2 regions of the Thalassotalea ganghwensis genome follow, and region 2 is predicted to be linked to the other one. Evidence: riboswitches for the same ligand, from Rfam matches in the RefSeq annotation. Region 2 holds a riboswitch; the other holds the start of a gene.
The links. A riboswitch is a leader RNA that binds a small molecule or an ion and turns the genes downstream of it on or off. The one in region 2 is predicted to bind lysine.
Positions count from the first base shown of each region.

Region 1: it holds a riboswitch for lysine, as region 2 does, so the genes downstream of both, lysC (lysine-sensitive aspartokinase 3) here and dapA (4-hydroxy-tetrahydrodipicolinate synthase) in region 2, are expected to answer to the same signal.

Region 1 is NZ_JBQRUM010000027.1:15,479-20,277, forward strand. Features, by position in the region: gene queC (7-cyano-7-deazaguanine synthase QueC) at 1-135, shown strand, start outside; gene lysC (lysine-sensitive aspartokinase 3) at 215-1,561, opposite strand; lysine riboswitch at 1,665-1,864, opposite strand; gene ACSLUH_RS18400 (TolB family protein) at 2,197-3,174, opposite strand; gene ACSLUH_RS18405 (TolB family protein) at 3,251-4,660, opposite strand.
Region 2 is NZ_JBQRUM010000010.1:5,945-10,743, forward strand. Features, by position in the region: gene ACSLUH_RS11345 (PLP-dependent decarboxylase) at 14-1,246, opposite strand; gene ACSLUH_RS11350 (2,3,4,5-tetrahydropyridine-2,6-dicarboxylate N-succinyltransferase) at 1,256-2,005, opposite strand; gene dapA (4-hydroxy-tetrahydrodipicolinate synthase) at 2,008-2,928, opposite strand; lysine riboswitch at 3,008-3,205, opposite strand; gene ACSLUH_RS11360 (methyltransferase) at 3,522-4,559, shown strand; gene ACSLUH_RS11365 (sensor histidine kinase) at 4,654-4,799, shown strand, end outside.

The DNA.
Region 1 (4,799 bases), on a different contig from region 2:
ATGGGGCTAGATTATAGCGACACGTGGACTTGTTATAATGGACGGGAAAAAGCTTGTGGTAAATGTGGTGCATGCCAAGAACGTTTAGAAGCATTTCGAGATAATAACGCCGTTGATCCGCTAGCGTATGAGTAATACATGTTAGTTAAAGCAAAGAGCATCTTTTGATGCTCTTTTTTGTAGTTAATTAAGCAAGTTAATTAAGTGAAGCTAGTTAAGCAAATAAGGTACGGTGTAACTTTTCTACTGCGCTATTGGCACTGTTTTCATCGACTAAGAAACATAAATTGTGTTCACTAGCACCGTGGCAAATCATGCGGATATTTATCCCCGATATTGCTTCAAATAACTTAGTACCCACACCATTAGTTTGATGCATTTTATTGCCGATAACGGCTACCAATGATAAACCGTGTTCAACCGTAACCTCACACAATTGCTCTAATTCTTGTACTACCGTAGTGTTAAGTAACGCCTGTGTTGACCCTGTAGGGTTATCAAAGGTCATTGCGACACTAATTTCACTAGTGGTAATTAAATCTACACTCAGTTCGTGTTTAGCCAAAACATTAAATACTTTCGCTAAAAAGCCACTAGCATGTAGCATTGCCGGGCTTTTTACCGTCACGAGTGTTTGCTCTCTTCTGAGCGCAATAGAACGATAAATAGGTTTTGAATCTACCGAACGTTGAATGCGTGTTCCGCCCTTTTCTGGCTCTTTACTTGAACCAACAAAGACGGGGATATTTTGTCTCATCGCTGGGATCAATGTTGCTGGATGCAAAATTTTTGCACCAAAGGTTGCCATCTCAGCAGCTTCACCAAAGCTAATCTCATTTATAGCGCGCGCTTGATCAGTAATACGAGGATCGGTAGTAAAAATACCTTCAACATCGGTCCATATCGCTAGGTTATCAGCATGTAATGCTTCAGCAAGTAACGCGGCACTGTAATCTGAACCTCCTCGACCTAGCGTTGTCGTGTATTTATCATCATCTTGACCAATAAAACCTTGCGTGACAATGACGTTACTTTCCAACTTTGGCAAGAGTAATTGCTTGGTATATTCGCCAAGTTTTTCGATATCAACAACTGCTTTGCCGTACACGCTATTGGTTTTCATAATTTGTCGAACATCAAAGTATTCAGCGCTAACACCTACCGAGCCTAATACTTTAGCGAATATACGTGAGCTCATTTGCTCTCCAAACGCTAAAATAGCGTCGGCAATTCGCCCACATGGGTTCAATGCTTGGGCTTTCGCAAACGTTGCTAGTTCATTGAGTAAACCATCGATTTCACGATTAAGCTCAACTTGGCTGTCAAGGTGTTGTGTAATATTGTATTGAATTGCTTTTATTTGGCCGATGATATCAATTTGTTCAGCTTCACTGACGTTATCTTGCGAAAGGCGTACCAATAAATTAGTGACGCCTGCACTTGCAGAAACGACCACAACGCGATTACTGCTATCACTTGCGATAATATTAGCACAACGCAACATCGCTTGATGATCTGCAACACTCGTACCACCAAACTTGGCGACGGTTAAATTTGACATCTGATAAGGTCTCCCTATGGCTATTTGTTAATTAGCCTAACAACATTAAGGAAGAGCATGACTGAGTGGAAAGGTGCGCACAATGGCGCAGCAACTTGTCTTTTCAGCCAGAAGCTCTCCACCCTATTCTACTTAGTATTACCTGTTACTAAGCAGAGGTGACAATCCTAGGGATTCAACCCTAGTGACCGAACCATAACGCCCACATCGTTATCGTCCTCGGCGATAGTCCCCCTCATTTTCAGTCTTTGGAATTGTGGTTCCTCACGAAAACTACCTGGCTATCGCACCTCTTCTGGTGCTCGATTAGACTAAATTGAGTATTTATTCTAACGAAAGCGTTGCTATTAAACCTTAAATTAAAAATAATTTCAACAGACTTTTAGACGTCTATTGCATTATTTTCGTCTTTAAACGAACCTACCTAAACGAATAGTCAATAAGGATGGACTATGAAAAGCAATAGAAATAACTTTGCATATATACAATGATTTGCCCTGAGTAAAAATCAACCAAAATGCATATATGCGCTTTACACTTGACGTCAGACAACACGTTGGCAAAATTCAATCTAACATTATTCAACTATTAAAAAACTAACTATGTTAATCTGTGCAAATAATACTGAGGTTGGTTCAGTTTATCACGTGCGGTCGCCATGCTGGCTGTGCATCGAGTCCTTGTCGAACAGTTAGCCGCCGAATATCACTTCCATCAACCCTCGATACAAATAACTCTCTATCGCCATCAACAGTACTTGAAAATACGATCCAATCACCATCCGGCGATATACTTGCCCTGTATTGCTCTATTGCACCCCAGCCATTATCCCAAGGATCAATAAACGAACTTGGCTTAATCTGAGCAGAAGCAAGTTGTTGTTGCGAGTGAACTGGCGTTAATCTTCCAGATATTATATCGACCTGATATAAGCCAACACCGTTTTTCTTATCACTGTGCACAATAAGCTTATTCTCTACTGGCGACCATACCGGCGCAAAAACCCGTGCTAATTCATGTGTTAATTGCTTTATCTCCCTCGAACTAAGATTAATTAGATACACTTGCATAACCTGCTCGCGATTAGAAATCCCTGTCACGGCAATATATTGTCCGTCATGAGAAAAGCTTGGCGCAGTAAATACCCAATCCTGATGTGTTGGAATTAAAAGCTTTTCTTTATCGGTTATTAAAGACTTAAGATACAACTGTCCATCTCTTAAGTAGGCAACTTCATTCCCATTATGGTTAAAAGTGGGGTCAAACTCATAATAGTCAGTATTATATGCCGGCACTTGGGTAATTCGTTTAGCTGCTAATTGATCGATTTGACCTATCCAAACATGCCAACCACCTTTTCGGTAAGATTCGAAAACATAATGCTTGCCATCAGGAGACCAGTTAGGGTAATGGTCAGGACGAGAGCCTGATTGTCCAACTTGCCTTGACGTTCCCGTTGATAAGTCAAACAAAAATAAATGACCTTTACCCTTTCCTTGCCCTTGGTAGTAGAGAATTTCGCCATGCGGCGTTTTAGGTATTTCATCATAGGCTACCAGTAATAATGGGTAAAAAGATAGCAACATGACCACTAAAAATGAATGCTTAAACATATTGCATACTCCTATTCTTCAAAAGCTATTACACACGGTAGACTATTTAAGGCAAGCCTACCGCGCATGCAGTTGCTTAATTCAATCTTGTAAACTCATGTACTGCCATTAACTCCCAATTTTCTCCATTTGGGACAAGAATATCACTTTTCCAATGATCATTATTGCGAGAGTATTCAACTCTGAACTGTTTGGGGAGCGATCGACTATTTCCGGCAGATGTTACATCCATCACCCACTTAGTAGATTCTCCAGCATTACGTTGCTGCTGCATAACTACAGTGCCATCTTCCATCACTAAGTTGTAGTAAACAGTTTTAGTTTTACGATCAAGTCCTAATAAACCTGTAGCGTTTCCATATTTTTTACCATCCCAGAAGAGTTCAAGCTCAACAAGAATAGATTTTTTATTAGGCCCCCATTGATAATTGGCAACTTCTTCAAATCGCCCTTTTGAACTGCCATGGGTTGAAATACCTTTCCATTTACCAATCATTGGCGCTAAAAACTCTTGCTCCATTATCGCAATGGTATCAACCCAATCTTTACCGCCTACTTGCTCAGCCTTAACGATTTGATTTGGCCATTTTCCTTTATGAGTGAAGAAATTTACTTCCCAGTTGCCTTTATCGAAATAAACCCAGCTTCCATTTGGATGAAACGCGGTAAAATATTCATGATGATCGTTACTTTTCGTCTTATTGGTTATCGTACCATCGACAATATTGGCAGAAAAAATATCATGCTTCCCCCCTTTATTACTTGCACTATAGAGAACATGGCGGCTATCGGGTGCCCACGTTAAAAAGTCTTGACGAGTCTTATCGTAGGTTATTTGTTTTATCTCTTTAAAATGAGGGTCTGTTACATAGATATTATCATCACCATCTGCTCCTCGATTAGAGGCGAACGCTATCTTTTCACCATCCGGTGACCAAATTGGGTTAGTGTTTCGCCCGGTATTGGGCTGAGTCATCAGCTGTTCTTTACCAGTATCTTTAACGATATAACGAATTTCTACATTATCTTTATCGACAAAACGACTATAGATGATGATATTACCATCAGGGCTCCAAGACGCCGTATGACCATTCCCGACCCCGTCGGTTAATTGCTTTAAATCACTTCCGTCTGGCTTAATTGAAAATATTTCCAAATCTTGCATTGACGGCCCACCTGAAAAAACAATTTCACTGCCATCAGGTGACCAGCGTGGTGCAATTTCCCAAATACTCTCTGTTCTAGTTAATTGTCGTTCATGCGTTCCATCCGCATTAGCGATATACAAATCCGGTAACGCGTCACCACGATATGAGTAATAAACAATTTGCTTACCGTCTGGTGAGAATGATAATGAAAAGTCTTTTTGTTGCTGTGCTTGAAGCGAACCGCTTACGGTGCACGTTACTGCGCATAAACTAAACATTAATTGTCGACTAAAGCCATTGTACCTTTTGTGATTGATATTCTTGATAGAGTTTTCCATTTTTTTCTCCGTAGCATAGCTATTAACTTTTTGACGTGTAATAACTTAGATAAAAGTCGCTATCATTTACTCAAACGCAGGTTAATAAGTCCTTAAGAGAAACTAAAATATTCTAATTTAGGTGTATCTTATTGTTTTA
Region 2 (4,799 bases):
CAACAATAGAACTTTACGCTAAATACCAAGCTGCAGGCCGAGCAGAACGGACCTCTACCAGTCGCTGGTTTTCAATAACATATTCAGCTGCAATTTGATGACATAAAAAGAACGGCATACTCTCAGTGAAGCCATAGGCTCCCGCGTAACCGAACACGAGTTTATCACCAACATTAACGTCACTAGGTAGCGCCAAATGGCCAAGTTTGTCCATGCTAGTGCACAAAGGGCCATGAATATCGAACGGGACGAATTCAGCTTGAGAGTGTCGCGCTAGACGCACTGGAAAAGGCTGCTCAGTTATTGCAGGGCGAAGCAGATGATTAATACCCGCCGACATGACCAATTGCTCTTGTTGGTAGTTGGTTTTTCGATCAATCACTTCTGCGACATAATAGCCACATTGAGCAACGGCAAAACGCCCGAGTTCTAACCACAACTCTTCTGCACCAGCTTGAGCTTTGATAGTTGCCAGATCATCAATAATTTGTCGCCAAGATAGCTTTTGTCCTTGCTCCAAATAATCAATACCAAGGCCACCACCAAGATCGAGTATTTTTACCTGCATGCCAATACTTGAAGCCATTGCCAGTAGTGGCGGCACCATTTGCTGCCATAGTTGGTACATTTTTTCATTGCTGAGCATATTGCCCCATTGAAAAATATGCAGACCACATATATCTAAGCCGGTAAATTCTGATACCTGAATCGACTGCCACTGTGCTACCGACAACCCAAATGGCGTTAAGGTATTTCCACCTAATGGGTTTTTTTCGCCCTCCTGCCATTGTAATTGTACGCGCAGCAACACTTTGGGGCATTTACCTAATTGTTGAGCTAACTCATTTAACCAAGTTAATTGGTTCAAGCTTTCAACGACAAAAATATTAACGCCTTTTTCTAAAAATTCCTGTAATTGCTGGCGTGACTTGGCAGGCCCAGTGTTTAAAATGCGTTCAGGTGTAACCCCCTGAGCAAGTACCTGTTCAAGTTCACCCGAGCTTGCGACATCAAAGTTAAAACTTGCCTGATCTAAGCATTGAATGACCCGTGATAATGGATTGGCCTTAACCGCATACCATAACTTTATAATTTGTTGATCTTGCAAATCACTAAGGTGATGTTTCAATGCATCTAAATCATAAGCAAAATAAGCCATTTCATCTTTATTGGCTGAAACGTGCTGCTCAAAGAGCGAAGATAATTGAGGCGGCAACCAAGGTTCAGTTAAACAGGTATTTTTCATCACATTGCCTTAACGTAAAACAGATTCTAAGGCTAACGATGCATCGCTTTTTTCATCGCGATATTTAACAATCAAGGCACAAGCCATATTTAAGCCTTGTGCCTTTGCCCAGTCACCCGCGACAGGACGAGTACCAGGCACAACCACTGCACGCTCAGGGATATCCGCACCTTTTTCTAACATGACTTGGTTTACACAGTCATAAACCGGTACCGACGCAGATAAAAATACGCCAGGTGCTAACACGGCACCTTTCTTAACAACGATACCTTCAACGATGACTACCCCCGCACTCAAAAAAGCATCGTCTTCAATAATCACAGGGCTTGCGCCAATAGGTTCAAGTACGCCACCAATTTGTACGGCAGCAGATACGTGGACATTTTTACCGATTTGCGCGCAAGAACCGATCAACGCATGACTGTCAACCATGGTACCAGTGTCAACGAACGCGCCAACATTAATATAGGCTGGTGGCATAATAATGACACCTCGAGCGACATGAGCACCTCGACGAACAGAAGAACCGCCGGGCACTAAACGCACGGCATCATCGCGAGTGAACGCCCGTGCTGGTAAATTATGCTTATCAACAAACCCTTGATAGATACCATCAAACTCTTCATTTTCACCGGCTTTAAAAGCGGCTAATATCGCTTCTTTGACTTCTACATTTGCCTGCCAGTTACCGTGTTGATCCTGATTTGCCGCGCGAATAGTACCTGCTTCTAATTGATCTAAAACTTCTTGCCAATTCATAATTAATTTGCTCCAGATAATGCTTGAGACTGACGTTGCAGCCATTGAGAAATAAGATTGTCTTGTTCGGCTAAACCATCATTGGCAGCCAATTCTTGTTCTGTAAGAGGGGGACGCAGAGTTGAATGAGCAATCATTCCTTTACTCGCCATCAAAACCTTAACAGGTATCGGACTAGCAACTTGAAATAGCGCATCAACGGCGTTTTGCCATAATGGAAATAATCCTTGCGGTTGACCAGCGATGGCAAGCTCTACATAGCGTTTTGCAGCTTCAGGCCAAACATTACTCGACACCGATACTAAACCGCATACTCCTGCACCTGCTAAATAGGGCATCATTGCATCTTCGCCACTATATAAACGAACATTCGGGCAGCGTTGTTTAAACGCTAGAAATGTTGTTAAGTCACCGCTGGCTTCTTTCAATGCCCAACAATTGGGATGATCTTTAAGCTGCTCTAAAGTTGTCACAGATAGGCCAACACCGCTGCGCGATGGCACGTTGTATAGCATGCATGGGAACTTAGCTTGATCGAGTAACGCTTTAAACCACTGAGTTTGCCCAGCAGGACCTGGTTTAGCGTAAATAGGTGTACCTAAAAGATAACCATTGATAGAGAGGCTATTGCAATAATTTATCCAGGCGATTTGCTCACTGAGTTGATAGCCGCCTACAGCAACCATTATCGGAGAAGTTAACGCCAATTGACAGACAAAATCGACAATAGCTTTGTGTTCAGCCTGACTTAACGCTAACCCCTCACCAGTGCTACCCAACAACAATATACCATTGCCGACTTTGTTCTGAAGCAAGGCATTTTCGCGCAGGCTATCAAAGTCGACGGTACCATCAGGGTGCAGCGGCGTAACTAACGCTGTCCAGACTTGATATTCATTTATAGATGACGTTGATTGATTCATGTCTCTCGAACTCATTTCGTTCGGAGAACTTATAGGCATTTGCGATAGCTACAGCCCTAGACATGGGGAGCAACTCGCAAAGGCCAGAAGCTCTCCACCATAACGTTCACTTAACTATATGTTAAGCACAGGTGACAATTGCTAGGATTCAACCTAAACAACCGACAATTACTTCACCAAAAAAGTAATCGCCTCGGCGTTAATCTCCATCACTAACTTTCATCAGAGTTTGATCTCTTCCAGTTAGCTACCTAGTTAACGCTCCTCTTCTGGCCCTTTTAGTTATTCGATTTTGCTTTGAATAAACGCTATAAATCGAATAACTGGAATAAGGGACGACGCTATTAGAACATTTATTCTAACCAGAAGCAATATCATCAACAATTTTTTCGACATTTACCCCCTCAACAATTCCCCTAATTACCTGACTTCAGCCCACAACTCATCAAAACGCAAACGGCTTAGAAATAGAGCCGCTATTGTCAAATTGAACTATTTTTATCAAAGCGAAGACACTTTTTTTGGTCAACAAGGGGTTGTTCAAGTACAATATCGAAAATTTTTTGGCTTAGGCACAGGGCGTATCAACACGTATGTACTTAACAAATATATGTCAGTTGCTGATGCGCAACGAAGATTTTCTCAGTGCCCAGGCACCCTTATTGGTCAATATGCCCAGCGATGATTTCGCAAAACACTTACAAACCATTAACCCAAGTTGTCAGCTAAGTTTTTTTGATAATAATTTTGCCCAACACCGTGCCCATTTATCATTAGCTAATGACGACGCAGATTGTCAATTTAGTCATTATTATCAATCAGAAAAAATTCACGATTTGGTGATCATTTACTTCCCTAAAAGCAAACAAGAATTACGTTACACCTTGGCAATGATTAATAGAAATATCACGCCCGATTCAAGAGTTTTAATCGTCGGTGAAAACAATGGCGGCATTAAATCACTAGCCAAGCAAGCCAAATCGCTATTGAATTATTGTGAAAAGATCGACGCTGCCAGACACTGTATTTTGTTTGATGTATCATTAAAAAATACCGATACTTCGTTTTCTGTTGATGACTGGTTTACTTTCTATCCATTAGATATCGGTAATACATCAATAACGGTTGCTGCGTTGCCTGGCGTTTTTAGTCAAAACAAGCTCGATATTGGCACTAAAGTACTACTTAATCACCTACCGGATGATCTGTCAGGGTCATGTTTGGATTTTGGCTGTGGCGCGGGAGTTATCGCGACATTACTTGCAAAAAAGTACCAAGACGTTACCGTGTCATTAACTGATGTTAGCGCCATGGCATTGGCATCGGCGAAAAAAACCTTAGCGTTAAACCATTTGAGCGGTGATGTTTTTGCTACTGACAGTCTATCTCATATCGATAAAACCTATCAGCATGTGGTATCTAACCCTCCTTTTCATCAAGGCATCAAAACAAACTATCAGGCGACAGAGCAATTTTTAAGTGGTATTCACCATCACATTGCAACGAACGGCAGTTTATTACTGGTTGCCAATAGCTTTTTACAATATCGCCCACTGATGGAGAATCACTTTAAAGCGATTGAAAGTATTTGCCAGCAGAATGGCTTTACGGTTTATAGAGCGCATAAATAAATGATTAAAAGCCAACTCATGTATTGCAATCTTGGCCAAATTCTACAATTATCAATACAAGAGCATTTATTCACTTGCGGATCAGATTGACATAATGATGACAGTGACCAACGTAAAATCGTTAAAGCGCATTCTTTTGGCGTTAGTCATGGGTGTCATCTTCTTTTTCTTTATCTTATCTTCCCTCTATATCAGTAAAACATTCATTGATGATAGCGATCGTCAAACAGAGCGAAATTT